Regions from separate parts of the Subtercola boreus genome, predicted to be linked through region 1. Evidence: predicted binding sites of a transcription regulator. Region 1 holds the regulator's gene; the other holds the start of a gene.
What was found. Region 1 encodes HrcA, which represses chaperone genes, less so after heat shock. Its sites were predicted from a motif close to TTNGCACTCGNNNNNNNCGAGTGCNAA; they were not measured.
Positions count from the first base shown of each region.

Region 2: groES (co-chaperone GroES) is a predicted target of HrcA. The motif match lies at 7,468-7,494, and genes of this name have one in related genera.

Region 1 is NZ_VFOO01000001.1:1,728,209-1,742,450, forward strand. It holds gene ybeY (rRNA maturation RNase YbeY) at 1-127, opposite strand, end outside; gene FB464_RS08130 (PhoH family protein) at 124-1,086, opposite strand; gene FB464_RS08135 (HIT domain-containing protein) at 1,133-1,492, opposite strand; gene FB464_RS08140 (16S rRNA (uracil(1498)-N(3))-methyltransferase) at 1,617-2,366, opposite strand; gene dnaJ (molecular chaperone DnaJ) at 2,381-3,499, opposite strand; gene hrcA (heat-inducible transcriptional repressor HrcA) at 3,558-4,580, opposite strand; gene FB464_RS08155 (DUF4870 domain-containing protein) at 4,752-5,156, shown strand; gene FB464_RS08160 (DUF4870 domain-containing protein) at 5,210-5,611, shown strand; gene FB464_RS08165 (coproporphyrinogen-III oxidase family protein) at 5,651-6,931, opposite strand; gene FB464_RS08170 (DUF1990 domain-containing protein) at 6,941-7,609, opposite strand; gene lepA (translation elongation factor 4) at 7,620-9,470, opposite strand; gene FB464_RS08180 (NAD-dependent epimerase/dehydratase family protein) at 9,624-10,535, shown strand; gene FB464_RS08185 (pyridoxal phosphate-dependent aminotransferase) at 10,523-11,686, opposite strand; gene rpsT (30S ribosomal protein S20) at 11,874-12,137, shown strand; gene holA (DNA polymerase III subunit delta) at 12,298-13,365, opposite strand; gene FB464_RS08200 (ComEC/Rec2 family competence protein) at 13,382-14,242, opposite strand, start outside.
Region 2 is NZ_VFOO01000001.1:282,850-297,091, reverse strand. It holds gene guaB (IMP dehydrogenase) at 1-202, opposite strand, end outside; gene FB464_RS01475 (branched-chain amino acid ABC transporter permease) at 447-1,781, shown strand; gene FB464_RS01470 (branched-chain amino acid ABC transporter permease) at 1,795-2,784, shown strand; gene FB464_RS01465 (ABC transporter ATP-binding protein) at 2,774-3,772, shown strand; gene FB464_RS01460 (ABC transporter ATP-binding protein) at 3,775-4,545, shown strand; gene FB464_RS01455 (ABC transporter substrate-binding protein) at 4,713-6,044, opposite strand; gene rarD (EamA family transporter RarD) at 6,129-7,088, opposite strand; gene groES (co-chaperone GroES) at 7,088-7,384, opposite strand; gene FB464_RS01440 (class I SAM-dependent methyltransferase) at 7,526-8,716, shown strand; gene FB464_RS01435 (YybS family protein) at 8,778-9,401, opposite strand; gene FB464_RS01425 (DUF4190 domain-containing protein) at 9,519-9,797, opposite strand; gene tsaD (tRNA (adenosine(37)-N6)-threonylcarbamoyltransferase complex transferase subunit TsaD) at 9,863-10,927, opposite strand; gene rimI (ribosomal protein S18-alanine N-acetyltransferase) at 10,924-11,412, opposite strand; gene tsaB (tRNA (adenosine(37)-N6)-threonylcarbamoyltransferase complex dimerization subunit type 1 TsaB) at 11,409-12,086, opposite strand; gene alr (alanine racemase) at 12,083-13,822, opposite strand; gene alr (alanine racemase) at 13,819-14,242, opposite strand, start outside.

The sequences.
Region 1 (14,242 bases):
CGACCAACACGATCGCCAGCTCGGCGTCGGGATGCACGTGCATCTGCTCGAGCGCGTACGACGACAACCGCAACAACGCGTTCTCGTCGACCGGGATCGACGACTCGTTGTTCACTTCGATGCTCATGCGCGTTCTCCTCGCCGGGCTGCGGCGCTGTCTCGTTTGGCCAACTGGATCTGGTCGTACTTGGTGTAGGCGTCGACGATCTGGCCCACCAGGGTGTGCCGCACGACGTCTTCACTGGTCAGCGTAGCGAAGTGGATGTCCTCGATCCCGTCGAGCACGCCGCGGACGACCTGCAGGCCACTCGTTCCGAGGGGCAGGTCGATCTGCGTGATGTCGCCGGTCACGACCATCCGTGAACCGAAACCGAGCCGGGTGAGGAACATCTTCATCTGCTCGGGCGTCGTGTTCTGTGCCTCGTCGAGCACGATGAACGAGTCGTTGAGCGTTCGGCCCCGCATGTAGGCGAGCGGAGCGACCTCGATGGTGCCCGTCGCCATCAGCTTCGGCACGATCTCGGGGTCCAGCATTTCGTTCAGCGCGTCGAAGAGCGGCCGGAGGTACGGGTCGATCTTGTCGGTCAGGGAGCCGGGCAGGTAGCCGAGCCGTTCGCCGGCCTCGACCGCCGGTCGGGTCAGGATGATGCGGTTGACCTCTTTGCGCTGCAGCGCCTGCACGGCCTTGGCCATCGCCAGATAGGTCTTGCCCGTTCCCGCCGGGCCGATACCGAAGACGATCGTGTTCTCGTCGATCGCGTCGACGTACTTCTTCTGGCCGAGCGTCTTCGCGCGCACCGTCTTGCCTCGGCTGGAGACGATGGGCTCGCCGAGCGCCGCCGACGGCGACATCGAGCTGCCCGCATCGAGCATGCGCGCCGAGGCCGTGACCTCGATCTCGGTGAGCTCCTCGTTGCCGTTCCGCACCATCTCGACGAGTTCGTCGACGAGCCGGCGAGCCGCTTCGACGTCGGTGTTCGGCCCCTGCAGGGTGATCTGGTTGCCCCGCACATGGATGCTCACGGCCGGGTACTGCTTCTCGACCAGGGTGACCAACCGGTCTTGGGGGCCGAGCAGGCGCACCATCGCCAGGCCGTCGACCTGGATGACGGCATCGGAGGTGGTGGTGTTCTCAGAACGTGGCAAGTGAACCTTCCTGGAGATCGCCCGACAGAACGTGGGCATGGACGTGGAAAACGGTCTGGCCGGCTCCGGCGCCGGTGTTGAAGATGAGGCGGAAGTCACCGTCGGAGTGCTCGGCGGCCAGCTGGTTCGCAACCTCCACGACCTCTGCGAGGAGACCCGGGTCGCCCGCTGCCAGCTCGACGACGTTCGCGTACTGCTCGGTCTTCGGCACGACGAGCAGGTGCACCGGTGCCTTCGGAGCGATGTCGGTGAAGGCGATGACACGGTCGGTCTCGGCGACGATGGTGGCGGGGATCTCCCTCCGCACGATGCGGGTGAAGATCGACGGCTCTGGGGTCTCTGGCATGCTCACATCTTAAGCCGGGCCACTGACAACGGGCCGGGCCTTCTGCTGTGGGCGTAGCGCGGATCGCGCGGCCGGGGCGGGCGGCGCGGTCGGGCAGCCGACACGGTCGTGGCAGCCGGCGCGGTCAGCTCCAGGTGCCGAGCCTCACGTTCAGCACCGCGATCGCGACCGGGCCTGCTGTCGAGGTGCGGAGGATGCCCGTGCCGAGCTTCACCCGCACAGCCCCCGCCGCCTCGAGGGCATCGAGTTCGCCCGGGGCGATGCCGCCCTCCGGTCCGACGACGAGCACGATGTCGCTGCCGCCTACGTCGTCGCCCAGGTCGGCCGCGGTGAGCGACAGCTCTGCGGTCGGGTCGAGCACGAGCATCCGGGAGCCCGAAGCCAGCGACGCGAGCTCTTTCGTCGACAGCAGGTCGCCGACCTCGGGCACCCAGGCCTGGATCGACTGCTTGGTCGCCTCGCGCACGATGGCGCGCCAGCGGTCGAGGCCCTTGGCGATCTTCGGTCCGACCCAGCGCGACACCGAGCGCTCGGCAGCCCACGGCGAGACGACGGCCACACCCAGTTCCGTCGCGGCCTGCACCGCCAGCTCGTCCCGGTCGCCCTTCGCGAGCGCCTGCACGAGGTGGATGCGGTGCGGCGTCGGTGAGACGACCTCGACCTCGGTGACGGCGATGCTGAGAACCGAGCTCGACACCGCGATGACCGGACCGCTCACGACGAGGCCCCGGCCGTCTCCGATCGACGTCGCCTCGCCGACCCGGATGCGGTTCACCGTCACGGCGTGCTTCTGCTCCTCGCCGTGCAGCGACACGACGTCGCGCACCTCGTGCGGGATCGACGCCAGATCTTCACGGATGAACAGGGAACTCATCGACCGGTCGCCGCTCAGGCGTTCATGAAGCGGTCGCGGAGCTTCGAGAAGAGTCCCTGCTGGAACTGCCCGAGCGACGGCGCCGGGTACTTGTGCGCCGAAGCGAGCTGCTTCATGAGCTCCTTCTGCTTGTGGTCGAGCTTCGTGGGAGTGACGACCTGCACTCCGATCTTCAGGTCGCCCCGGCCGCCGCCCCGCAGCTTCGTCACGCCGCGCGACTTGACCGTCAGCACCTCCGAGCTCTGGATGCCCGGCCGCAGTTCGACCTCGACGTCGCCGTCGAGCGCTTTCAGCGTGGTCGTCGTGCCGAGCACCGCGTCCCACATCTGCACTTCGAGGGTGCAGAGCAGATCGTCGCCGTTGCGGCTGAAGATGTCGTGGTGACGCACCTTGACCTCGAGGTAGAGGTCGCCCTGCGGCCCGCCGGCGGGTCCCACCTCGCCCTGGGAGGGCATCTGCAGGCGGAGGCCGGTGTCGACGCCCGCGGGGATGTCGACGGGAATGGTGCGGCGGGCGCGCACGCGGCCCTGGCCCTGGCAGGTGACGCAGGGGGCCGGGATGATCGTGCCATACCCACGGCAGGTGCCGCAGGGCGAGCTCGTCATCACGTTGCCGAGCAGCGAACGCACGGTGCGGGAGATCTGGCCCGTTCCGTGGCAGATGTCGCACGTCACCTCATGCGTGCCCGGCTGGGCGCAGGAACCCTGGCAGGTCTCGCAGAGGATCGCGGTGTCGACCTCGAGGTCGCGGTGGGTGCCGAAGATGACCTCGCTGAGGTCGACCTCGACGCGGAGCAGGGCGTCCTGCCCGCGTTCGGCACGCGAGCGGGGGCCGCGCTGGCCGCCCTGCTGCCCGCCGAAGAAGGTCTCGAAGATGTCGCCGAAACCGCCGAAACCCTGGGCTCCGCCGCCACCGCCGCCGAAACCGGCCTGCGGTCCGCGATCGTAGCTCTGGCGCTGCCCGGGATCGCTCAGCACGTCATAGGCGTGGGTCACTGCCTTGAAGCGCTCCTCAGCATCCGGAGCAGAGTTCACGTCAGGGTGCAGTTCGCGGGCGAGCCGACGGTAGGCCTTCTTGATCTCGTCGGGGGTCGCGGTGCGTTCGACACCGAGAACGTCGTAGTGGTCAGCCACGAAGGGCTTCTCCTTTGTTTGGTGAGTGAAGGGGAAAGTGTGGAGGAATATTCCGGGGCTAGTTCTCGCCCAGGGTCTTCGAGAGGTAGCGGGCGACCGCGCGGACGGCCTGGATGTTCGTGGAATAGTCCATGCGGGTCGGTCCGAGTACGCCGAGCCTCGCCAGCGCGGTGCCGGCCCCGCTGTAGCCGCTCGCGAGCACCGAGGTCTCGGCCAGGCCGAACGGCGCGTTCTCGCGACCGATCCGCACCGACATCCCGTGCTGGTCGGCCTGCATCTCGCTGAACAGCCGAAGCAGCACGACCTGCTCCTCGACGGCCTCGAGCACCGGGAGGATGCTGCCGGCGAAGTCACCCTCGGTGCGGACGAGATTCGCTGCCCCGGCGATGATGAGCTTCTCCTGCCGGTTCGCTGTGACCTGCTCGATGAGCGCCCTGCTGACCGCGGCGACGGAAGCCCGCCGGTCGTGGCTGAACTGGTCGCTGAGCTCGGCGAGGCGCGCGGCCGCGGCATCGAGGCCGAGGCCCGAAGCCGAGGCGTTGGCCTTCGTGCGGAGATCGGCCAGGAACGCGTCGTCGATGTCGGCGGGCACCTCGACGATGCGCTGCTCGACGTGGCCCGTGTCGGTGATGACGACGGTCAGCATGCGAAGGGGTGCCAGGGCGACGACCTCGATGTGGCGCACCTTCGCGGTGGAGAGCGACGGGTACTGCACCATCGCGACCTGCTGGGTGAGCTGGGAGAGCAGGCGCACCGTTCGCGCGAGCACGTCGTCGAGGTCGACGGATGACCCGAGGAACGTCTCGATGGCCTGCCGTTGCGCAGCGGTGAGCGGCTTCAGCTCGGAGAGATGGTCGACGAAGAGCCGGTAGCCCTTGTCCGTGGGGATGCGGCCCGAAGAGGTGTGCGGAGCCGTGATGAGCTCCTCCTCCTCGAGGAGGGCCATGTCGTTCCGGATGGTCGCGGCCGAGACGCCGAAGGAATGCCTGTCGACGATGGACTTCGAGCCGACGGGTTCGCGGGACTCCACATAGTCGTGCACGATGACGCGCAGGACTTCGAGGCTGCGTTCGGAGACCATGACGCCCCACCTTCCTCGACCGGCTTAGCACTCCCGTGATCAGAGTGCCAATTATATAACGACGGATGCGCAAGGTCTGCCCCCGTCGACGACACGCTGAGCATAAATCATTGCCCCGGGCCGGTCACTGGCGCTATCTTGTGCTTATCTCTGCCCAGAAAGGAGACCCCGTTGTCCGATCCGACCGCTTCGCAACCCGCCCAGCCGCCCGCGGCTCCCCTCTCAGCCGAAGACGACAAGCTGTGGGCCAGTCTCTCCCACTTCGGCAACATCATTCCGCTGGTTCCCGCCCTGGTCATCCACCTCGTCTTCAAGGACCGCGGGCCCCGCGTGAGGCAGGAGAGCACGGAAGCCCTCAACTGGACGATCAACGTCACCGCGGCGATCGTCGTGCTGAACATCCTGTCGGCCATCCTCGGTTTCGTCCCGTTCGTGGGCTGGATCCTGGCCCTCCTGCTCGGCCTCGTGCTCTGGGCCGTCGTCATCGTCAACCTCGTCTTCGCAATCATCGGCGGCGTGCGGGTGAACGGCGGCGGCAGCTACCGCTACCCCGTCAACTACCGCTGGATCAAGTAACACCTCCCTTCCCGACGTCCCTCGATATCGTCATCCAACGAAAGGCCCCACCCATGAGCGACTACCCTCCCAAAGGCCCGCCCACTCCCCCGCCGGCCGCGCCCGGCTACCCCGCGGTGGCACCCATGCGCCCCGAAGACCAGCGCCTCTGGTCGACCCTCATCCACGTCGGCGGCATCATCTTCGGGTTCCTCCCGGCGCTGATCGGCTACCTGGTGCTGAAGGACCGGGGTGAGTTCATCCGCGAGCACACGAAGACGGCGCTCAACTTCCAACTGACGATCCTGATCGGCTACATCGTGGGTTACATTCTGACGATCGTGCTCATCGGCGCCGTCATCGTGCTCGCGGTCTGGATCATCAGCATCGTCTTCGCGATCATCGCCGCAATCGCCGCGAACAAGGGCGAGGGCTACACCTACCCGAAGTGGTGCGCGATCCAGTTCATCAAGTAGCGCCTGCCGAGCGCCCCGGTCATCGATCGGGGCGCCCGGTCAGGTGAGGCGGCGCACCACTGCGTCAGCCAGCAGCCGCCCCCGCAGGGTCAGTTCCACTGATCCGCGGAGGGCGGCTCTTCCGTCTATCAGGCCGTCGGCGATGAGACCAGCGATCTGCTGCCGGGCTTCTGCTGCCAGGGTCGCGATGGGGAGGCCGGATCGGATGCGCGCCAGCAGCAGCACGCGCTCGATCTCCCTCGACTCCCCGTCGGGCGTCTCGCGGCCCGCGGCGGGTGAGTGACCGGAGAGGATGCGTTCGGCATAGGCCGCCGGGTGCTTCACGTTCCACCAGCGGGTGCCGCCCACATGGCTGTGCGCGCCGGGACCGATGCCCCACCAGTCGTGACCCTGCCAGTAGGCGAGGTTGTGGCGGGAACGGAACTCGCTCGTCGGTGTGGCGGGGCCGGTGAGGGCGTCGGCGTTGGGCGTCGCGGGGGCAGCGGACGCTGAGCGCGCCCAGTTGCTCACCTCGTACCACTCGTAGCCGGCGCTGGAGAGCCGCGCATCCGCCAGCTCGTACATGTCGGCCTCGAGGTCGTCGTCGGGCACGGGGTACACGCCCGACCGGATCTGGCGGGCCAACTTGGTGCCCTGCTCCACGATGAGGGCGTAGGCAGAGAGGTGGTCGGGCTGCATCGCGAGGGCGGCATCGAGCGAGCGCTCCCAGTCGCCGAGCGACTCCCCCGGCGTGCCGTAGATGAGGTCGACGCTCACCTGGAGTCCGGCGTCCCGCGCCCACTGCACGACCTCCGGCACACGCTCAGGGTCGTGGGTGCGGTCGAGCGTCTTCAGAACGTGCGGTACTGCCGACTGCATGCCGAAACTCACGCGCGTGAAACCGGCCGCGGCGAGCTCGACGAGGTAGCGGGCATCCACCGAGTCGGGGTTCGCCTCTGTGGTGACCTCGGCGCCCAGCGCGAGACCCCACGCGTCGTCGACGGAGCGCAGCATCTGGACGAGCTGCGCGCTCGGCAGCAGGGTGGGCGTTCCGCCGCCGAAGAAGACGGTCGAGACGGGGCGCTCGTCGATGCCCGAGCGCGTGAGCACGTCGGCCGCGAGACCGACCTCGAGCACCGCCTGGCCGGCGTAGTCCACCTGCTTGACTCCGCGCAGTTCGCTCGATGTGTAGGTGTTGAAATCGCAGTAGCCGCAGCGCACGCGGCAGAACGGCACGTGCAGGTAGACGCCGAAGGGATGCCCGTGGCTCAGCTCTGCGGCGGACCCGGGCAGCAGCCCGTCGAGCGGCGCGGGGTCGCCGAGCGGGAGGGCGCTACCCACGGGGGCCCGTCACGACGTGCGGGCCGGCAGCAGGGCGCGGAGGTACTGCCTGGTCGCCTTGCGCTGCTGCCAGCGTACGAACGGTGTGCCGAGCCGGTAGAGCAGCGTGCTGGGACGCGAGAAGCTCCGGATGACCACCCAGACCGACCCGTCGTCGTGCTGTTCGACCATGAAGCTCTCTTCGCCGATCTGCGGATGCCCGGGAAGGGTGCCGTACGCGAAACCGACCCGGTGGGCATCCGTCGTCACGGACACGACCCGGACCGGGGCCGTGAACTTCACCCCGAACACGTGCACGACTAGTTCGGCGGTGACGCCGGGTGCCACGTGCGGCGTGCCGTCTTCCGTGTAGACGTGACCCTCGTCGAGCTGGCGCGGGGCGATCGGCTGGCCGGCGGAGTCGTAGACGAGACCCGGATAGTCGGTCTCGCTCGACACGGGCAGCTCGATGTTCTCGACCGTCATGCCGCTGCCGCGCTGGATGCCCCAGGTGAGGATCGACTCCGCCGCGGCCTCGAACCGGTCGTCGCCCGAGCCGAGCCGCGCTTTTGCCTCGAAGGGCTTGAAGCCCTTGGGCGGGTAGTACATCAGGTCGTCGGCCTGGCTCGCCCCGATGGCGGCGTAGGTCAGGGACTGCCCGCTGTGGGTGGCGCGGGTGCGGCGCTCCTCGGTCGACATGGTTCGGCCTCTACTTCTTGTCTTTCGTCTCGGTCTCGCCGCTGAGGGCAGCGATGAACGCCTCCTGCGGAACCTCGACGCGGCCCACCATCTTCATGCGCTTCTTGCCCTCCTTCTGCTTCTCGAGCAGCTTGCGCTTGCGGGTGATGTCACCGCCGTAGCACTTGGCCAGAACGTCTTTGCGGATGGCGCTGATCGACTCGCGAGCGATGATGCGCGCACCGATGGCTGCCTGGATCGGAACCTCGAACTGCTGCCGCGGAATCAGCTTCTTCAGCCGCTCGGTCATCAGCACGCCGTAGGCGTAGGCCTTGTCTTTGTGCACGATGGCGCTGAAGGCGTCGACCGCCTCGCCCTGCAGCAGGATGTCGACCTTCACGAGGTCGGCCTCCTGCTCGCCGATGGGCTCGTAGTCGAGGCTCGCGTAGCCCTGCGTTCGGCTCTTGAGGTGGTCGAAGAAGTCGAAGACGATCTCGCCGAGGGGCATGTGGTAGTGGAGTTCGACGCGGTCGGTTCCGACGTACTCCATGCCGTCGAGGCTGCCGCGGCGGCCCTGGCAGAGTTCCATGATCGTGCCGACGTAGTCTTTCGGCGCGAGGATCGACGCCTTGACCATCGGCTCGCTGACGCTCTTGATCTTGCCGCCCGGGAACTCGCTCGGATTCGTGACGGTGACCGTCTTCTTGTCGTCGGTGGTCACCTCGTAGATGACGCTCGGTGCGGTGGCGATGAGGTCGAGGTTGAACTCCCGTTCGAGGCGCTCGGTGATGATCTCGAGATGCAGGAGGCCGAGGAACCCGCAGCGGAAGCCGAAGCCGAGTGCCACGGAGGTCTCGGGCTCGTAGACCAACGCCGCATCGCTGAGCTTCAGCTTGTCGAGGGCCTCGCGGAGGATCGGGTAGTCCGATCCGTCGATCGGGTAGAGCCCCGAGAACACCATCGGCTTCGGCTCGGAGTAGCCCTTCAGCGCGACCGTCGCCGGGCGGAGGTGCGTCGTGACGGTGTCGCCGACCTTCGAGAGCCGCACATCTTTCACGCCCGTGATGAGGTACCCGACCTCACCGACCGCCAGCCCCTTGCTGGGCGTCGGCTCCGGCGAGCTCACGCCGATCTCCAGCACCTCGTGCGTGGATTTGGTACTCATCATCATGATCTTCTCGCGCGGCGTGAGCCTGCCGTCGATCATGCGCACGTAGGTGATCACTCCGCGGTAGGCGTCGTAGACCGAGTCGAAGATCATCGCGCGCGGGGGTGCGTCGATGTCCCCGACGGGTGCCGGGATGCTCTGCACCACCAGGTCGAGCAGCTCCTCGACCCCCATGCCGGTCTTGCCGCTGACGCGCAGCACGTCTTCGGCCCGGCCGCCGATGAGGCCGGCGAGCTCCTCGGCGTACTTGTCGGGGTCTGCGGCGGGCAGGTCGATCTTGTTCAGGACCGGGATGATCGTCAGGTCGTTGTCGAGCGCGAGGTAGAGGTTGGCGAGGGTCTGCGCCTCGATGCCCTGTGCGGCATCCACCAGCAGGATCGCGCCCTCGCAGGCCGCCAGCGACCGGCTGACCTCGTAGGTGAAGTCGACGTGGCCAGGGGTGTCGATCATGTTGAGCGCGTAGGTCTGGCCGTTCTGGGACCACGGCATGCGCACGGCCTGGCTCTTGATGGTGATGCCGCGCTCACGCTCGATGTCCATGCGGTCGAGGTATTGGGCTCGCATGTCGCGGTCGCTGACCACACCGGTGATCTGCAGCATGCGGTCGGCCAGGGTCGACTTGCCGTGGTCGATGTGCGCGATGATGCAGAAGTTGCGGATGAACGCGGGGTCGGTCGACGCCGGCTGGAGTTCCTGTAGTGCTCTGGGGCTCACGCGTTCCTCAAGATTTTTCGGCGATGCTGCTGCGGGTGGTGCTGTCGATGTGCTCACAGAAGTTTACGAGACAGATGCACCCGGCGGTTCCCGGCCCCCAAACCTGTGGAGAGCTGACGGGAATCTCTGGGCTGTGGAGGAGTTGAAAGAGGTATGAGTATCTTTCTGACCGGTGCGACCGGTTTCGTAGGTTCAGCAGTTCTCCGCCAGCTCCTGGCCCAGGGACGAGAGGTGACAGCCCTCGTCCGCTCGGGCGAGAAGGCCGCCACGGTGAGCGAGCTCGGGGCGAAGGCCGTGGTCGGCGACATCACCGACACACAGTTGCTCGAAGAGCAGGCGCTCCTGAGCGACGGGGTCATCCACCTCGCCTCCCCCGGCGACGAGACGAGCGCGGCCGTCGACGACGCACTCGTCACCGCCGTCTTCGCCGGCCTCGAAGGCAGCGACAAGCCGTACGTGCACACCGGCGGCGTCTGGGTTCTCGGCAACGGCGCCGAACTGACCGAGTCCACGCCCCAGGATCCGCCGGCGATCACTGCGTGGCGCGGAGCCGTCGAGCAGCGGGTGCTCGGCGCCGAAGGGGTCAGGACGACCCTGATCATGCCCGGCATCGTGTACGGCTACGGCCAGGGCATCCCGAACATGGTGGTGCACGCACCGCGCACGACCGTCGTCTCCGGCGAGACGGGTGCGGCAGGTGAGTCGTCGCTGAAACTGATCGGCAGCGGCGACCAGCACTGGAGCACGGTGTTCGTCGACGACCTCGCCGAGCTCTACATCCTGGCGTTCGACAAGGCCGCGGCCGGCAGTGTGTACCTCGGCGTCGGCGGGGAGAACCCGACCGTTCGCCAGCTGGGTGAGGCGGCTGCCACCGCCGCCGGTCTCGAAGGCCGCGTGTCGCCGTCGACGGACGAGGAGACGTTCGAGATGCTCGGCAAGCCGTTCGCCGAAGCTCTGCTGCTCGACCAGCAGGCCACCGGATCGGCCGCGCGGAGCGACCTCGGCTGGGAGCCGAAGGGGCCTTCGCTCCTCGACGAGCTGAGCACCGGCTCCTACGCGGGCTGACCCGCCGAGCGCGGCGGCGTCGGAAGGCGCCGGATGCCCGTCTCGATGTCGTGCGGGGAGGCGGCCACGCACAGGCGGATCCAGCCCTCGCCGTGACGCCCGAACGCACTGCCCGGGGCCACTGCCACGCGCTGCTCGAGCAGGAAACGTTCCGCCCATTCGGCGACGTCACCCTTCGTCGCATACGAGACATCCACCCACAGATAGAAGGCACCGGACGGCTCGAGATACCGGATCCCGAGCTCGTCGAGCAGGCGCGTGGCGACGCCGAGGTTCTCCCGGTAGTGGGCGGCCGCGGCGGCGACATGTTCCTGCGGGCCGGTGATCGCCGCAACAGCCGCCCGCTGGGTGGGTGTGTTGATGCAACTGATCATCGCCTCCTGCGCCGACCGCATCAGGGCGGCCATGCCGGGCGGGGTCACGAGGTACCCGATCCGAGCTCCGGTCAGGGCGTAGGTCTTCGAGAGCGAGAAGACGGAGAAGACGCGGTCGTCAGTGTCGAGGGAGGCGACGCTCGTGTGCAGGGCACCGTAGGTGAAGCACTCGTAGACCTCGTCGCTCAGGATCCACAGGTCGTGCTTCTTCGCAAAGGCCAGCAGGTTCTCGATGACGTGCTTCGGAAAGATGGCGCCGAGCGGGTTGGACGGCGAGTTGATGATGATCATGCGCGTGCGGCCTGTCACCAGGCGTTCGAGCTCATCGAGGTCGGGGAGGAAGTCGTTGCTGAGCTTCAGGGTGTAGGGAACCGGCACGGCGGAGATCATCCGGGCGTTCATGGCGAAGGTCGAATATCCCGGATCAGGCAGCAGCACCTCGTCGCCCGGAGCGAGCGTGAGCGTCATCGCGAGGTAGAGCGCATGCATGCCGCCGTTCGTCACCCAGACCTGCTCGGTGTCGACGGTGATGTCGTTCTGCCGCTCCAGTTTGTCGACGATGGCCTGACGGAGCTCCGGAATGCCGCCGTTCGGGGTGTAGTCGGTGTCGTCGGCCCGCCAGGCGCTCTCGGCGACCTCGAGGATGTGCGGCGCGACGGCCACATCCGGCTCGCCGACCGCCAGGAACACGACGTCGTCGAGCGACTGGGCGAGTTCGAAGATGCGCCGGATGCCGGACGGGGGGACGGAGTCCATGTGGGCAGCAAGACTGGGCATACCCTCAACGGTAGTATGTTTGTCGTTCACGCCAGCTACTGGTAGCGTTGACCCTTGGCTTCCGTAGCCGCGCCCGAGGCGTTCCGACTCACTGACGTTTTATGGTCGTGATTCAAGTATTCGTCTGCGCGGGCTGCGATTCATCACATCAGAAATTTACAGACCAACAGATACAGAGGGTATTTCAGTGGCAAACATCAAGTCCCAGATCAAGCGAATCGGCACCAACGCCAAGGCTCACGAGCGCAACAAGGCCGTCAAGAGTGAGCTGAAGACGGCCATCCGCGCCGTCAAGTCGAGCGTTGCAGCCGGCGACAAGGAAAAGGCCGCCACGGCGCTGACCCTCGCGAGCAAGAAGCTCGACAAGGCCGCCAGCAAGGGCGTCATCCACAAGAACCAGGCTGCGAACCGCAAGTCGTCGATCAGCAAGTCGGTCGCCGCGCTGAGCTAATTTAGCTCCGCGCGCGCTTCTCGCGCTCCGCTGTACCAGCTTCGAAAAGCCCCGCCTCGGCGGGGCTTTTCTGCGCTCCGCGGCTGGCGATTCGCGAGGGCCGATCCTGGTCGACTCGGCGCACGCAGGAGAGCCGCAGAGGCGAGGCGGGAGGTGGGCGTCAGCGCTCGCCGCGCGAGGCGACGGTGGCGATCATCCGTTCGAGGGAGTAGACGGGGTCGCGGCTGCCGCCCTTGATGTTCTCGTCGGTCTCCGCCAGGATCTGGATGCTGCGGCCGAGGCCCTCTCCGGTCCAGCCCTGGAGGTCGCGGCGAGCGCGGTCGATCTGCCAGGGTGCGAGACCGAGTTGTCCGGCCAGCTGCCCGCCGGCACCCCGTGACCCGAGGACCTTCGCCATCGTGCGGAGCTTCATCGCGAAGGCGGCGACCATCGGCACCGGGTCGGCTCCGGTCGCGAGCGCGTGGCGCAGGAGCGTGAGCGCCTCCCCGTAGTGCCCCGCGATCGCGCTGTCGGCCACGGCGAAGGCGTTCGTCTCCACCCGCCCGGAGTAGTACTTCTCGACCGTGACCTCGGTGATCTCGTCGCTGGTGTCGGCGATGAGTTGGCCGCAGGCGCTCGACAGTTCGGCCAGATCGTCGGTGAACGCGGAGACCAGCGCCCGCACGGCGCTCGGTGTGACACGACGGCCCGCGGCCTTGAACTCCGCCACGGCGAAATCGTAACGCTCGGAATCCTTCTTCAGCTCGGCGCAGACCACCTCCACCACGTCGCCCGTGCTGGCGCGAACCGCGTCGAGCAGGCGTTTGCCGCGCACTCCCCCACCGTGCCGGAGCACGACCGTGGTGTCGTCGGCCGGGTACCCCAGGTACTCGATCGTCTCGGCGATGAACGCGTCGGTGCACTTCTCGACGGACGCCACCCTGATCATCCGCGGCTCGCCGAACAGCGAAGGGCTCGCCATGGTGAGCAGCTCCCCCGGCGCGTACCCGGAGGCGTCGATGTCGACGATCTCGAGGCTCGGGTCTTCAGCCTTCAGCAGCTCCCGGAGCTGGCGGATGGCGCGCTCGGCCAGGAAGGTCTCCGTGCCCGACACGAGCACCACGGAGGCTGGCCGGATCTGCTCCCAGGTCAGTTGCGGGATGACCGGCGCCGGCGCCTTCGTCGAGCCTCTGGCCGCACCGGATCCGCCCGCGCCTCCCCGCGCGGCTCCCGCACGCGACCCTCTCACAGCAGCCACAACACCCTCACTTCGGTCGAGCTTCAACCCTAGCCTGACCCTCCGACCACACGACGATCCCCTCAGGCGACGGGGCCAGCACGATCATCCCCAGCAGGTCTGTGCGGTAGGCGGCCGTGCCGGCCCGGGTGAGGATTCCGAGCAGCCGGTCGGTCGGATGCCCGTACCGGTTGTCCGCTCCGACGGAGACCAGGCCCACCTCCGCCGTGATCGCCTGGTAGAACGGCTCGCTCTGGTCGGCACTGCCGTGGTGGGCGACCTTCACGACGTCGACGTCGGGGAGCGCGTCCCCCGGGGAACCGGAGACGGCGCTCGCGTGCGCGAGGAGTCGCTGCGAGTCCTCGCCGAGATCCCCGAGAAAGAGAGAACTGATCGACCCGGAGAACTGTACGGTGACGCTCGCGTCGTTGCCGCGGAGAGCCGTGCCCGCCTCCGGCCACAGCACCTTCCAGCCGATGTCGCCGAGCGAACCGGTGTCGCCCCGTCGCGCCTGCCGCACGTCCGCTCCGGCCGCGGTGAGAGTCGTTGCCATCCGTTCGTCACGGGCATCCTCCGGCGGGCCCATCAGAACGGTGCCCACGCGCCCGACGACCGCGTCGAGGCCGCCGACGTGATCGAGGTCGTAGTGGGTGAGCACCAGCAGGTCGACGGCCTCGATGTGGAGCTCGTCGAGGCAGGCGTGCAGGAGGGTCGGGTCGGGGCCGACATCGACCAACGCGATGCGGTCGGGCTGGTCTGGCCCGGCCCCCGCACTTCGCACCACGACGGCGTCACCCTGGCCGATGTCGCAGGCCGCGATCTGCCAGTCGGCCGGCCACCCGATCGCCGGAAAAACGGTGCCCGAGAGCGTGGAGCCGAGGTAGACGGC
Region 2 (14,242 bases), 1.4 Mb from region 1:
CCTGGCGCGCCATCGCGATCGCCATGCGGGACTCGGTGACGGTGTCCATCGCCGACGAGAGGAGGGGGGCAGCGAGGGAGATGCGCTTCGTGAGGCGGGACGTGGTGTCGGCCTCGCTCGGGATCACGTCGGTGTGACCGGGCAGCAGCATCACGTCGTCGTAGGTCAGGCCGATGAATCCGAACGGGTCGTTCTGTTCCATTACTGTTCTTCTCCCACGTTTTTGTACATCTCTTCTCTTGTCCTGATTCTAACGAGCCGAAGAGCGCGCCTATTCCGCACGCACCCGAAACACGCATGACACAAAGCGTGTATAACGTAAGCTCACTTGCAACTCGCTCGCAGCGTCCAAAGATGCGCGCTCGTCCTGGAGGAATTGAAACTTGACGACACTGACCGTGCCGAAAAGGCCCGAGGGCCGCGTGAGGGTCTGGCGACTCGCTGCGATGATCATGATGGCGATCACCGCTGTGCTGCTGCTCGTGGGCCTCGGCGCCACTCCCGCTCTCGCCGCTACGACCCCGACTCCCACTCCGGCCGCGGCCTGTGCCGCGAACGCGACCACCGGCTGCCTGCAGGGAACCATCAAACTGCCGAGCGGAGATCCTGCCGTCGGCATCAAGCTGGAGATCAAGGGCGGCGACCTCGACACCGTCGCCACCACCGGTTCGGACGGCAAGTGGAGCCAGGCGATCACTGTCGCCGGGCCCTACACGATCAACCTCGACACGTCGTCGATCCCGGATGGCGCGGTGCTCGACTCGGCCGCCAAGAACCCGGCCACCGTCAACGGCGCACTGAACAAGAACGTCGGCTTCGTCTTCAAGATCGTCGGGGGCACCACGGCCGACGACGGAACGACCACGCAGACGCCCACCACGGATGCCGGCACGGGGGTCTCGTTCGAGCGCTTCCTGCAGCAGCTCGTCTCGGGCATCCGGCTCGGCCTGCTGCTGGCCCTCGCGGCCGTCGGACTCTCGCTCATCTTCGGTACCACCGGGCTCTCCAACTTCGCGCACGGTGAGCAGGTCACCCTCGGCGGTCTGCTCGCCTATCTCTTCGCGAACGTGCTCGGGCTGAACCTGATCCTCGCCGCGGTCATCTCGGTCGTCATCTGTGCGGCGACGGGGTACTTCCAGGACGCGGCGATCTGGAAACCGCTGCGGAGGCGGGGGCTCGGCACGACCCAGTTGATGATCGTGACCATCGGGCTCTCGATCGCACTGCAGTACGCGTTCCAGTACTTCCTGGGGGCATCCACCGTCCGAATCGACATGGCCAACCCCGTGACGGTCCAGCTCGGCCCTGTCGCCCTTTCCCAGCAGTCGCTCGTCTCGATGGGCATCGCCATCGTCGTGATCGCACTGGTCGGCTTCGTGCTGGTCAAGACCCGCATCGGCCGGGCAACACGCGCCGTCTCCGACAACCCTTCGCTCGCGGCGGCATCGGGCATCGACGTCGACCGCATCATCCGTCTCGTCTGGACGAGCGCTACGGCCCTCGCCGGCCTCTCCGGTGTGCTGCTCGGCCTGGTGCTGAACGGCGTCAACTGGCAGACCGGTCTGCAGCTGCTGCTGCTCATGTTCGCCGCGATCACCCTCGGTGGCCTCGGCACAGCATTCGGCGCTCTCGCCGGCGCCATGATCATCGGTCTCGTCGTGGAGCTCACGAACCTCGTTCTGCCGGGCGACTTCAAGTACGCCACGGCACTCGTCATCCTGATCCTCGTGCTGCTGGTCAGACCACAGGGAATCTTCGGGCGCCGAGAGCGCATCGGTTAGAAGGGCTGCACTCATGGATCAATTCCTCACCACTCTGGTCGCCATCCTCAACTCGGCGATCTCGCCCCAGACCGCGGCACTCGCGATCGCAGCCATCGGCCTGAACATCCACTTCGGCTACACGGGACTGCTGAACTTCGGCCAGGCCGGGTTCATGCTGATCGGGGCATACGCCTTCGCGATCTCGATCATCGGTGGCCTGCCGATCATCCTCGCCTTCCTCATCGCCCTCGTCGCTGCCGTGATCTTCGCGCTGATCCTCGGCATCCCCACCCTGAAGCTCCGCGGGGACTACCTGGCGATCGTCACGCTGAGCGCAGCGGAGATCGTGCGGATGGTCGGGCGGTCCTCCCTTCTCACGAACATCACCGGCGGCTCGAACGGAATCACCGGCAACGAATACCGGGGCCCCTTCACCGATCTGTCGTTCTTCGGTGACGGCCGCGTCGACTTCGGCCCGTGGAACTACGACGCGACCGGCTCGAACGGCTGGTGGTTCATCGCCACGGCCTGGTTCGTCGTCGCACTGCTGTGCCTCTTCGTCTGGGCGATCATGCGGAGCCCCTGGGGCCGCGTGCTCCGCGGCATCCGCGAAGACGAGGACGCCGTGCGCGCGCTCGGCAAGAACGTCTACAGCTACAAGATGCAGGCCCTCATCCTCGGCGGGGTCATCGGCGCCATCGCCGGAATCGTCTACATCCTGCCGGCGTCGCTCCAGGCTGACAGCATGGGCCGATCGATGACGTACTTCATCTTCACCGCCCTGCTGCTCGGCGGCGCAGCGACCGTGTTCGGCCCGGTGCTCGGCGCAATCGTGTTCTTCGCGCTGCGCCTGCTGGTGCAGGGGCTGGCGGGACAGTTCGTGCCCGGCACCATCATGAACGGCCAGCAGACGGAACAGTTCGCCTGGATCGTCATCGGCATCACGCTGATGCTCGTCGTGATCTTCAGACCGCAAGGTATTCTCGGCAACAAGAAGGAGCTGAGCTTCGATGTCAAGTGACGTCCCCACCACCACATCCACCATCACGGCGGCGGGCGCGGCAGCGAAGGCGAGTGTCGTCGACGTGCCCCACGAGCCCGGGGTGGCAAAGCCCGACGCGATCCTGACGGTCGATCACGTCACGCGCCGCTTCGGCGGCATGACCGCAGTGGACGTTCAGCACCTCGAGGTCCAGCGCGGCATCATCACCGCCCTGATTGGTCCGAACGGTGCAGGCAAGACCACGTTCTTCAACCTGATCACCGGATTCGACAAGCCCAGTTCCGCACCGAAGCTCATCGGTGGCCCCAAAGCCGGCGAAGCGGCGAAGTCGTCGTTCAACGGCAACGAGGTCGGCAACATCGGCGCGACCAAGGTGGCCAAGCAGGGCATGGTGCGCACCTTCCAGCTCACCAAGGCACTCTCGAAGCTCACCGTGCTCGAGAACATGCGCCTGGGGGCGAAGGATCAGCCGGGCGAGAACCTCTTCGTCTCGATGATCAAACCCCTCTGGGCCAAGCGCGAAGCTGAGATCACGGTCAAGGCTGAAGAACTCCTCGCACGCTTCAAGCTGCTCGAGAAGAAGGACGACATGGCCGGCAGCCTGTCGGGCGGCCAGAAGAAGCTGCTCGAGATGGCCCGCGCCCTGATGAGCGACCCCGTCATGATCATGCTCGACGAGCCGATGGCCGGGGTCAACCCCGCACTCACCCAGTCGCTGCTCGGCCACATCCAGGCCCTCAGGGACGATGGGATGACCGTGCTCTTCGTCGAGCACGACATGCACATGGTGCGACACATCTCCGACTGGGTCATCGTCATGGCCGAGGGCCGCGTCGTCGCAGAAGGACCTGCAGCCACCGTGATGGACGACCCCGCGGTCATCGACGCCTACCTCGGCGCGCACCACAACACAGACCTCGGCGACGACTCGCTCCTGACCGACGAGGTGGCCGAAGAACTGGCGGCCGAAGTCACTGCCGAAGAGAACGCGGAGGGCAAAGCCTGATCATGGCCGAAACGACCGAAACCCGAGTGCCGGTGATGCAGGCGACGAACCTCGTCGCCGGCTACCTGCCCGGGATCAATATCCTGAACGGCTGCAACCTCGACGTGTACCCCGGCGAGCTGATCGGCATCATCGGCCCGAACGGTGCCGGCAAGTCCACGCTGCTGAAGGCCCTCTTCGGGCTCGTCAACGTGCGCTCCGGCTCCGTCACGCTCAAGGGCGAGGACATCACCGGGCTGAAGGCCAACAAGCTCGTACAGGCCGGTGTCGGCTTCGTCCCGCAGACCAACAACGTCTTCCCCTCGCTCACCATCGAGGAGAACCTGCAGATGGGCCTGTTCCTTCGCCCGAAGATGCTCAAGGAGCGCCTCGAGGCGATCTTCGACCTCTTCCCGGTGCTCGCCGACCGTCGCCAGCAGCGCGCCGGTTCGCTCTCCGGCGGTGAGCGCCAGTCCGTCGCCATGGCCCGCGCCCTGATGATGGACCCGTCGGTGCTCCTGCTCGACGAGCCCTCCGCGGGCCTCTCCCCCGTGCGCCAGGACGAGACGTTCATCCGCACCCGCCGCATCAACAAGACGGGCGTGTCGATCATCATGGTCGAGCAGAACGCACGCCGCTGCCTGCAGATCTGCGACCGCGGCTACGTGCTCGACCAGGGCCGCAACGCCTACACCGGCACCGGCCGCGAGCTGGCCGACGACCCCAAGGTCATCGAGCTCTACCTCGGCACCCTCGCCAAAGACGTCGAAGGTGAGCACAGCGAGGCGCTCTGAACGAGCGTCTCGCTCCCAGTGCGGCACGCATCAGGTAGCGATGAGGGACTAAGAAGGCCCCGCCCCGGTCATCCGGTGGCGGGGCTTCTGCGTCGCCCCTGGGGGCACGAAGAAGCCCCCCGACCGGCGAACCGGGCGGGGGGCTTCTGGGGGAAGGTCAGAACTACTTAGTAGGAGGTCTGTCCCTCGATGGCCGACTGGAACGTGTAGGTGTTGTCAGCGTTGTACTTGTAGATGCCGATGAACGCGCTGGAGGGCTCGTTCTTCTCGTTGAACGGGCCGATGCCCGACTGTCCGGTGTACTGGATGTCGGTTCCGGCGGAGACCAGCGGCGCGCACTCCTTGTACGAGGCGCACTTGGTGCCACCGTTCGCACCGGAGACCGCTGCCAGTTCCTTGTTCAGGTCGGCGGAGACGTTCGACTTGGCCTTCAGCGCTGCGAGAGCGGTGAGGGTGGTCGCGTCGTAGGCCTCAGGAGCGTAGGAGAAGTCCTTGAGGTCTGCATTCTCTGCACCCTTGTACCAGCTGACCAGCGACGCCTTGAACTCGTCGTTGGCGTTGGCGCCCGGGATCGTGCCCTGGGCACCCTCGAGGGTTCCGGCCTGGAAGTCCTTGCTGTAGTCGGCGGTGTTTCCGTCTGACAGATAGGTCTTCGGCATCGTCCAGCCCTGGGCGACGAGCTCGGGGATGATCGACTTGGTCTCGTCGAAGGCGAGGATGACGATCGCGTCGGGCTTGGCGGCGAGAGCCGCGGTCACCTCAGCCGAGAACGTGGTCTGGCCGGGAGGGAACTCCTGGCCGGCACCCTTGGCACCATAGACGACGGATCCACCGGAGGCCTCGATGGAGGCCTGGGTGAAGTCGCGGAGACCGGTTCCGTAGGAGTCGTTGAAGACGAGGAAGGCGATCTTCGAGTTGCCGTCACCCGTGATGAGCGAACCGAGAGCCGAGCCCTGTACCGAGTCCGGCGGAGCGGTGCGGTAGTAGAACGGACCGTAGCCGCTGAGCTTCGCCGACGTGTTCGCCGGGGAGATCTCGGTGATGTTCGCCGAGGCGAACGAGTCGACGACGTTCAGCGAGACGCTCGAGGAGGCGGCGCCGATGGCGACCGAGACCTTCGCGGCGATCAGCTTCTGGGCACTGGCGGTCGAGACGCTGAGGTCGGTCGAGTCACCCGAGTCGGCGGCGAGCACGCACGCCTGCTTGCCGTCGACTCCGCCAGCAGCGTTGATGTCGGAGACGGCCAGGCCGACGCCCGCCTGCTCCGGCGGGTTGAGGTACGCGAGGCTGCCCGTGACGGGGAGGATCGTACCGACGACGAGGTTGTCGGCGGTTGTCGCGTCGCTCGCGCAGTCCGCCGACGTCGCCGAAGCGGTCGAGGAAGCGGAGGAGGTCGAAGTAGTAGTGCTGCCACCGGAGGCACAGCCGGAGAGCATGACGGCGATGATGCCAGCTCCAGCCAGAATGGACGTCCGGAGGGCATACTTGGATTTGATCATCCTGTGAACCCTTTCATAGTGCTCGCGAGTCTGGAGCCCCCACAGCGACGGCCCCTCGCGTTCATTAGGTACAACCTAGGGTCGTTATGTTTCGAGGATGTTTTCTGAACGTGCCGTCGGCATATCGTTAGCAATTCGTAACCGGGATGCCCGGGCCGCCCACACGAGGTCGACGGTCAGCACGAGCAGCGCGATCCAGACGATCGCGAACCCGATGAGCCGCTCGGGCGGCATGGGTTCGCCGAGGATGAAGACCCCGGTCAGCAGCTGCATGATCGGCGTCAGGTACTGCACGAAGCCCATCTGCACGAGCGGCAGCCGCTTCGCCGCCGACGCGAAGAGCAGCAGAGGCACCGCCGTGACCGCCCCGGCGGCGACCAGCCCGACCGTGTGCCAGCCGCTGCCCTGCCCGAACGTGACGCCTGTGGTCGCTCCGACGAAGACGAGTTGGATGACCATCAGAGGTGCGAGCCACATCGACTCGAGCGTGAGACCGTTCACCGCGTCGATGCGGGGGCCGACCTGTTTCTTGACCAGGCCGTAGAGGCCGAACGAGAACGCGATGATGAGCGAGATCCAGGGCACCGCGCCGTAGCCGACGGTGAGCACGACGACCGCCACGCCGCTGATGCCGAGCGACACCCATTGCAGGGGCCGGAGCCGCTCGCGCAGGAAGAACACGCCGAGCAGGATCGTGACGATCGGGTTGATGAAGTAGCCGAGGGAGGATTCGACGATCTGGCCGCTGGTCGCCGCGATGACGAAGGTCTGCCAGTTGATGTAGATGAGCACACCGGCCGCGCCCATGATGAGCACCAGCCGGGGCTGGCGGAACACCGCCGCGAACTGGCGCCAGCGCCTCAGCGCAACGATGATCAGCAGGCAGAACACCAGCGAGAAGAGCACCCGCCACGCGACGATCTCGAAGGGGCCGGTGGGCGCCAGCAGCACGAAGTAGACCGGCAGCAGGCCCCAGAGCAGGTAGGCCCCCAGGGCATAGAAAAGCCCGGACCTCGTCGGCCCGGGCTTCTCTGAAGAACTCACTATCGAACGATAACAGCCAGAACGTCGCGAGCTGAGAGCACCAGGTACTCTTCACCGTTGTACTTGACCTCGGTTCCGCCGTACTTGGAGTACAGGACCTTGTCGCCGACGCTCACGTCGAGGGGCACGCGGTTGCCGTTGTCGTCGATGCGGCCGGGGCCGACAGCCTCGACGACACCCTCCTGGGGCTTCTCTTTGGCCGTGTCAGGAATGACGAGACCCGACGCCGTGGTCGTTTCTGCTTCGACCTGCTTGATGACGATGCGATCCTCGAGCGGCTTGATGGAGACCGACACAGTTGACCTCTTCTTTCTTCGTTCAAAAGTCATGTTTTTGGCACACTCACACTGAGAGTGCTAACTCCACTTTAGGGGTGCTGCTGGCACTCGGTCAACCTGAGTGCCAGCCTCAGTACGCCCCGCCTCTAAACTTGCCCCATGCAGAGAACCGAGCTCGAACAGCTGATGACGACCGAGGGGCTGAATCTGCTCGACTCCCTTCCGCCCTACACGAACGGGGCGAACATCGTGCGCTCGGTGGCCGACCTGCGGAAGCGCGGCTACCCTGCAGCGCTGGTCGGTGCGGTCATGACCCAGGCCCGCCTGAGGGCCCGCGCAACGGCCAAGTTCGGCGATTTCGCCGACCGGATGCTCTTCACCGAGGCCGGGCTCGAACAGGCCACCCGCCTGAACGTCGCCGCCCTGCACGCCGGCCGTTTCCGCACCGCAGGCGTCACCCGCGTCGCCGACCTCGGTTGCGGCATCGGCGCCGACGCCCTCGCCTTCGCCGGGCTCGGGCTCACCGTCACAGCGGTCGAACGCGACGAGGTCACGGCCGCCATCGCCTCCTACAACCTCGCCCCCTTCGACACAGCGACCGTCGAGCACGGCGACGCCGAGTCATTCGACGTCTCCCGCGTCGACGGTCTCTACTTCGACCCCGCGAGGCGCACCGCCGGGCACACCAACACGTCGCGCCTCAACGACCCAGCCGACTACAGTCCGTCGCTCGACCATGTCTTCCGCCTTGCCGAACGGATGCCCGTGGGAGTCAAGCTCGGCCCGGGCCTCGACCGCGACCTGCTGCCCGCGGACGCCGAGGCGCAGTGGGTCTCCGTCGACGGGCACGTGGTGGAGACGGGGCTGTGGTTCGGCGCGCTGGCCCGGGAGGGCATCCGGCGTTCCGCGCTGGTGATCGCGAACGGGCGCACCGACGAGCTGCACGCCGCAGTCGACTCAGACGACGTGGACGCGGGCGCGCTCGGGGACTACCTCTACGAGCCCGACGGCAGCGTCATCCGGGCCCGGCTGATCGGCGACCTCGCGCGAACCATGGGCGCGCGGATGGTCACGGAGCAGATCGCCTATCTGACCGCCGACAGCCTGGTCGAGACTCCGTTCGCCTCGGCGTTCCGGGTGCGGGAGGTGTTTCCTTTCAACGTCTCATCGCTGAAGAAGGAGCTGAAGTCCCGCGGCATCGGTCGCCTCGAGATCAAGAAGCGCGGGGTCGACATCGACCCGGCGACGCTCCGGCCGAAGCTCGCCCTGCAGGGCACGGAGGAGGCCACGCTGTTCGTCACGCGGGTCGGCGGGCGACACAGCGCGATCCTCGCCGATCGCGTGGGGTAGCGGGCCCCACGGAACGCGGAAGGGCGCCCGGCCGAAGCCGGGCGCCCTTCTCGGAGACGACTCAGTACGAGTAGGATCCGGTGCCGTCGTTGATCGCCGCAGCCACGGTGACAGCCAGAACGATGACCAGCACGATCGACAGCAGCACTCCGATGAAACCGACGATGAGTGCGGTCAGCCAGAACCCCTTCGCAGCGGGCTCCTTGCGACGGCCGATGAAGCCGAGCACAACGCCTGCGACGGAGAAGATGAATCCGCCGATGCCGAAGCTGATGGCGGAGATCAGCACACCGACGATCGCGGCGATGAAGCCGATCAGGCTGAGAATCGCGACCTTCGCCGGGGCGGGTGCTCCGGCGCCGTAGGCGGCGGGTGCGCCGTACGCCGGAGCGCCGGGAGCGCCGGGCGCCCCGTAGCTCGGAGCCGCCGGCGGCGCGGGCGCCACGGGAGCGTACGCGGGCGGAACCGGGGGAACGTCCTTCGCGAGCGGCACACTGGCGGGCTCCGACGGGGCGGAGTAGGTGGGTGCGGCGGGCGGCGCGACAGGCGGAGCCGTCGGCGGCGCGGGCGGCGCGGTCGGCGGCTCGTTCGGAGTCGGGGCCGGAGGCGGCGTGTCGGAGCCCTGGACGGGCGGCACGGCCGGGTGGGAGGTGCCCTCGCCCGTGGGGTTCTGGGGATCGGTCATGGTGACGGTTCCTTCCGGTTGGTCGTTCGTCAGTCGTTCAGAACATCTCCGAGCCTAGCGAGAACGGCCCTGTCCCCGGCGCCCCTCGCCGCTGATGGCGAAGTATTGCGGCAGCCGCTAGTAGTTGCCCGACGCGGCAGAGGCGCCGACGATGACCACCACAACGATGATGTAGATGATCAGCAGCGCCAGTTCGACGAAACCGATGATGATGGCAGCGATGGCGAGACCGCGGCCGGCCTCACCGGTCTTCTTCACCTGGTTGAGCCCGATGAAACCGAGCACGATCCCGATGACCGTGAAGCCGACGATCGAGACGACAAGCGCCACGATCGAGATGACGTTCGTCTTACGAGCGGGTGCTCCGGGTGCGGAATATGAGGCGGGTGTAGTCATGGCGGAACTCCTTCGTCGAGGTTTCATCGTGGCAGCAACGCTGAGCGGCTGTCAACGGCCGCCTCTCAGACCACCTGGATGTCGGTCACCGGCAGGGTCGAATCCGCCCCGAAGTCGAGCCCCGAGGGCGCGTGCCCGCGGAGGATCAACTGCGCACCGAGTGCCGCGATCATCGCGCCGTTGTCGGTGCAGAGTGTGAGCGGCGGGATCCGCAGCGCCACACCGGCCGCCGCGCACCGCTCGGCCGCGAGCTCCCGCACCCTCGCGTTCGCCACCACGCCGCCGCCGAGCAGCAGGCGCGGCACCCCCAGGTCGGCGCACGCCGCAAGCGCCTTGGTCAGCAGCACATCGGCGACGGCCTCGCGGAAGCTCGCCGCGACATCCGCCACCGGCACCTCCTCACCGCGATCGACGCGCGCCTCGACCCAGCGCGCGACCGCGGTCTTCAGCCCCGAGAACGAGAAGTCGTAGCGATGCTTCTCCCGGTCCTTCGGCAGGGTGAGACCGCGCGGGAACCGGATCGCCTTCGGGTTCCCCCCGACAGCGACCCTGTCGATGTGCGGCCCGCCGGGGTAGGGCAGACCCAGCACCCGCGCCACCTTGTCGAAGGCCTCGCCTGCCGCGTCGTCGATGGTCTCGCCGAGAAGTTCGACGTCGGAGACCAGATCGCGCACGAGCAGCAGCGAGGTGTGACCGCCCGACACCAGCAGCGCGATCGTCGGGTACTCCAGCGGTTCGGAATCCGGGGTGATGAGGTCCACCCCGACATGCCCGACGAGGTGGTTCACGGCGTAGAGCGGCTTGCCGGTCGACAGCGCGAGCGCCTTCGCCGCCGCCACACCGACCATCAGCGCGCCCGAGAGCCCCGGCCCGCAGGTGACGGCGATCGCATCGAGGTCGTCGAGGCTCAACTGCGCTTCGGCGAGCGCGGCGTGGATGGTCGGGGTGAGCGCCTCGAGATGAGCCCGTGCGGCGATCTCCGGTACCACTCCCCCGTACCGGGCGTGCTCGTCCATCGACGAGGCGATCGCGTTGGCCAGCAGGGTCGTGCCTCGCACGATCCCGATCCCGGTCTCGTCGCAGGAGGTCTCGATGCCGAGCACGAGCGGCTCGCGGTTGTCGGATGTCACGCGGCACCTCCGGCCGGCAGGTCGAGCCGCATGACCACCGCGTCGACGTCGTCGGGCTGGTAGTACCCGCGTCGCACTCCGATGGGCGCGAACCCGAGATCGTCGTACAGGGTCTGCGCACCCGGATTGTCGGCGCGCACCTCCAGGAACAGGCGCCGCGCGCCCCGGGAGACCGCCTCGGCGATCAGAGCCTCCATCATCAGCCGGCCGAGACCCTGCCGCCGGGCATCCGGTGCCACAGCGATGGTCTGGATGTCGGCGTCCGACGCACCGCGTGCACTCATCAGCCCCGCGTAGCCGCTGAGTTCCGCGGCATCGTCGTCGCCGGGCCGGAACGCGACGAGGTAGTGGCAGTAGCCCTGGCTGAGGTCGCCGAGCATCATCGCGCGCGACCACGCGTCGTTCTCGAAGGTGACCGTCTCGAGCCGCATGATCGCGTCGACGTCGTCGGGGGTGGCGACCCGCAGCACGAAGCCGCCGTTCACTGCGTCACCCGTTTCGCTCCCGCGGAGACCGTCACGTCGGGCGAGCGGAGGTAGAGTGCGACATCCGGAGCGAGAGGGCCGCCCGTCTCCAGCAGGGCGAGTGCGACCAGACCGAGCTGCCCGGCGGACACGTGGGCGCCGTCGGTGATGCGGGCGTGCGGGTGCGGGAGGGCATCCGGTTTCGCGAGCCCCGGCCCGGCGAGCCGCGGGGGCAGCACGGTCGAACCCTCAGCCGCCTGCTGTTCGCGCCCGCCGAGATCGTAGAGCGACCAGTACACCTCACGCCGCCTCGCATCCGTCACGACGAGCAGTTCGCCGGTCGCCCCGCCCTGCGCTTCGGCGAGCGCGATTGCGTCGTGGCTGACGATCGGCAGCAGCGGCACGCCCGCACCGAGCGCGAACACCCGGGCGGCGGCGATCCCGACCCGCAGTCCCGTGAACGGTCCGGGCCCCATCCCTGCGACCACTCCGGTGAGTTCGGAGACGCCGACGCCTGCCTCGGCGAGCGCACCCTCGATCAGCCGGCCGATCACCTCGGCGTGCTTCATCGTGTCGAATCCGTCGGCCTGACCGAGCACCTGCGGGTTCTGGATGCCCGCCCCACCCCGCACGACGGCCACACTGGTGCCCGCCGACGTGTCGATCGCCAGCAGCAGCTCGGATCCGCCGCTCACTCGCGTGCCCCGTCGGCCGCGCCACGGTGGTGGAGGGTGACGATTCGCGGTTCGACAGGTTCGTCGCCGCCGGCGTCTGCCGAGCCGGCTGCTGCGGCTCCCCGCGGCCGGTCGATCACCAGTTCGAGGTAGCCGTCGACGATGCTCCCGACCATGCCCGATCCCCACTCCACGACCACGATCGAATGCTCGAAGTCGATGTCGAGGTCGTCGAGCTCTGCCGCGCTGCCGAGCCGGTAGGCGTCGACATGCACCAGCGGCACGCCCGTCGACAGGTTCGGGTGGGTCCGCGCAAGCACGAAGGTCGGGCTCGTGACAGAGCCGCGCACCCCGAGGCCCTCGCCGAGCCCGCGCGTGAACGTGGTCTTGCCCGCGCCGAGCTCACCGGTCAGCACCAGCACATCGCCCGCGGAGAGCCGCCCCGCGAACTCCGTCCCGAGCGCGTGCATCTGGTCGGGCCCGGGGATCACCCACGACTCGTCGCCCGCGCCGGCCACGGCAACCTCGTCCGTCACGTATTCGCGCACCACGCGCGGGCCGATCCGGGCCACGATCTCGTCGCCGATCGTCTTCGCCCAGCCCGCCCACTCTTCTGCCGTGGGTACGGCCGGGTCATCCGCTGCGGGCAAGCCACCGGGTGGCGCTTCACCGAACACGACGACCTCGTCGCCCAGCGAGACGTCGGCGTCGCCGACATCCACCACGATCTGGTCCATGGCGACCCGACCCGCGACGGGGTACCGCGCACCGGCGATCCACACCTCGCCCCGGCCGTTGGATGCCCGCGGGATCCCGTCCGCGTACCCGAGCGGCACCAGCGCCAGCGTCGTCTCGCGCTCGGTGCGGTAGTCGAACCCGTACGACACCCCGTGCCCGGCCGGCACCCGCTTCACCGAGACGACAGGAGCGACGAGCGTCATCACCGGGCGAAGCCCGAGCTCGACCGCCGTCTCATCGTCGAACGGCGAGACCCCGTAGGCGGCGATGCCGAACCGTACGATGTCGAACCGCGCTTCGGGCATCCGGATGCCCGCCGAACTCGCCGCGAGATGGAGCTTCTGAAGCGGCGCCCCGAGCCCCTGCGCCACCTCCACCGCCGCACGGAACTGCCCGAGCGCGTCGCGGTCGTCATCCGGCGAGGCGTCGGCGAGGTGCGACCAGGCCGCGTAGAGCTCAAGCGATCCCGCGTCGTGCAACTCGATCGCGCGTCGTACCAGCCCCGGCCAGTCCTCGACCGTCGCGCCGTTGCGGTGCAGCCCCGTGTCGATCTTGAGGTGCACGCGCGTCGGGGCGGGAAGCGCGCCCACACCGGCCGCCGCATCCGCACCGTTCGCCGCGCCCACAGTCGCCAGAGCCGCCGCACCCGCAGCCACAACCAGCCGCGCCCGCGCCTCCGCGATCCGTTCCAACTGCCACTCCGCCGACACCCCGAGGTCGATTCCGCCGGCCACTGCCCCGTCGAAGTCGGCCTCCGGCGCGTGCATCCAGGCGAAGATCGGCACCGTGAAGCCGGCCGCGCGGAGCGCCAGCGCGGCGGGAATGTCTAGCACCGCCAGCGAGGTCGCACCGGCCTCGAGCGCCGCGGCGGCAAGCTCGATCATCCCGTGCCCGTAGGCGTCGGCCTTCACGGCGAGCATCGTCTCCGCCGGTCGCGCGAGTGCCACAAGCGTCCGCACGTTGTGCCGGAACGCGTCGAGGTTGATGCGTGCCACACGTTCGGGAGCCGCTCCGCTCATGACTCGTACCTCCGCTCGAACCGTGGGCCGATGCGGGTCACGATCTCGTAGTTGATGGTCTCGGCCGATTCCGCCCAGTCGTCCGCAGAGGGGTAGCCCTCGGCGGGATCCCCGAACAGCACGACCCGGTCCCCGACCTCGACGGGGGCGTCGTGCACGTCGGCGACGAACTGGTCCATCGCGATGCGGCCCGACACCCGGTGACGCTCGCCCCGGATCCACACCGGTGCCCGGTTCGACCCGAGCCGCGGGATCCCGTCGGCATAGCCGAGCCCCACCAGCGCCAACGTCGACTCCCCTGCCGTGCGGTAGGTGTACCCGTACGACACCGCACTGTCGGCCGGCACCCGTTTCACCGAGATCACGCGTCCCTCGACGCGGAGCGCCGGACGCAGCCCGAGTTCGGCCGACGTCACACCG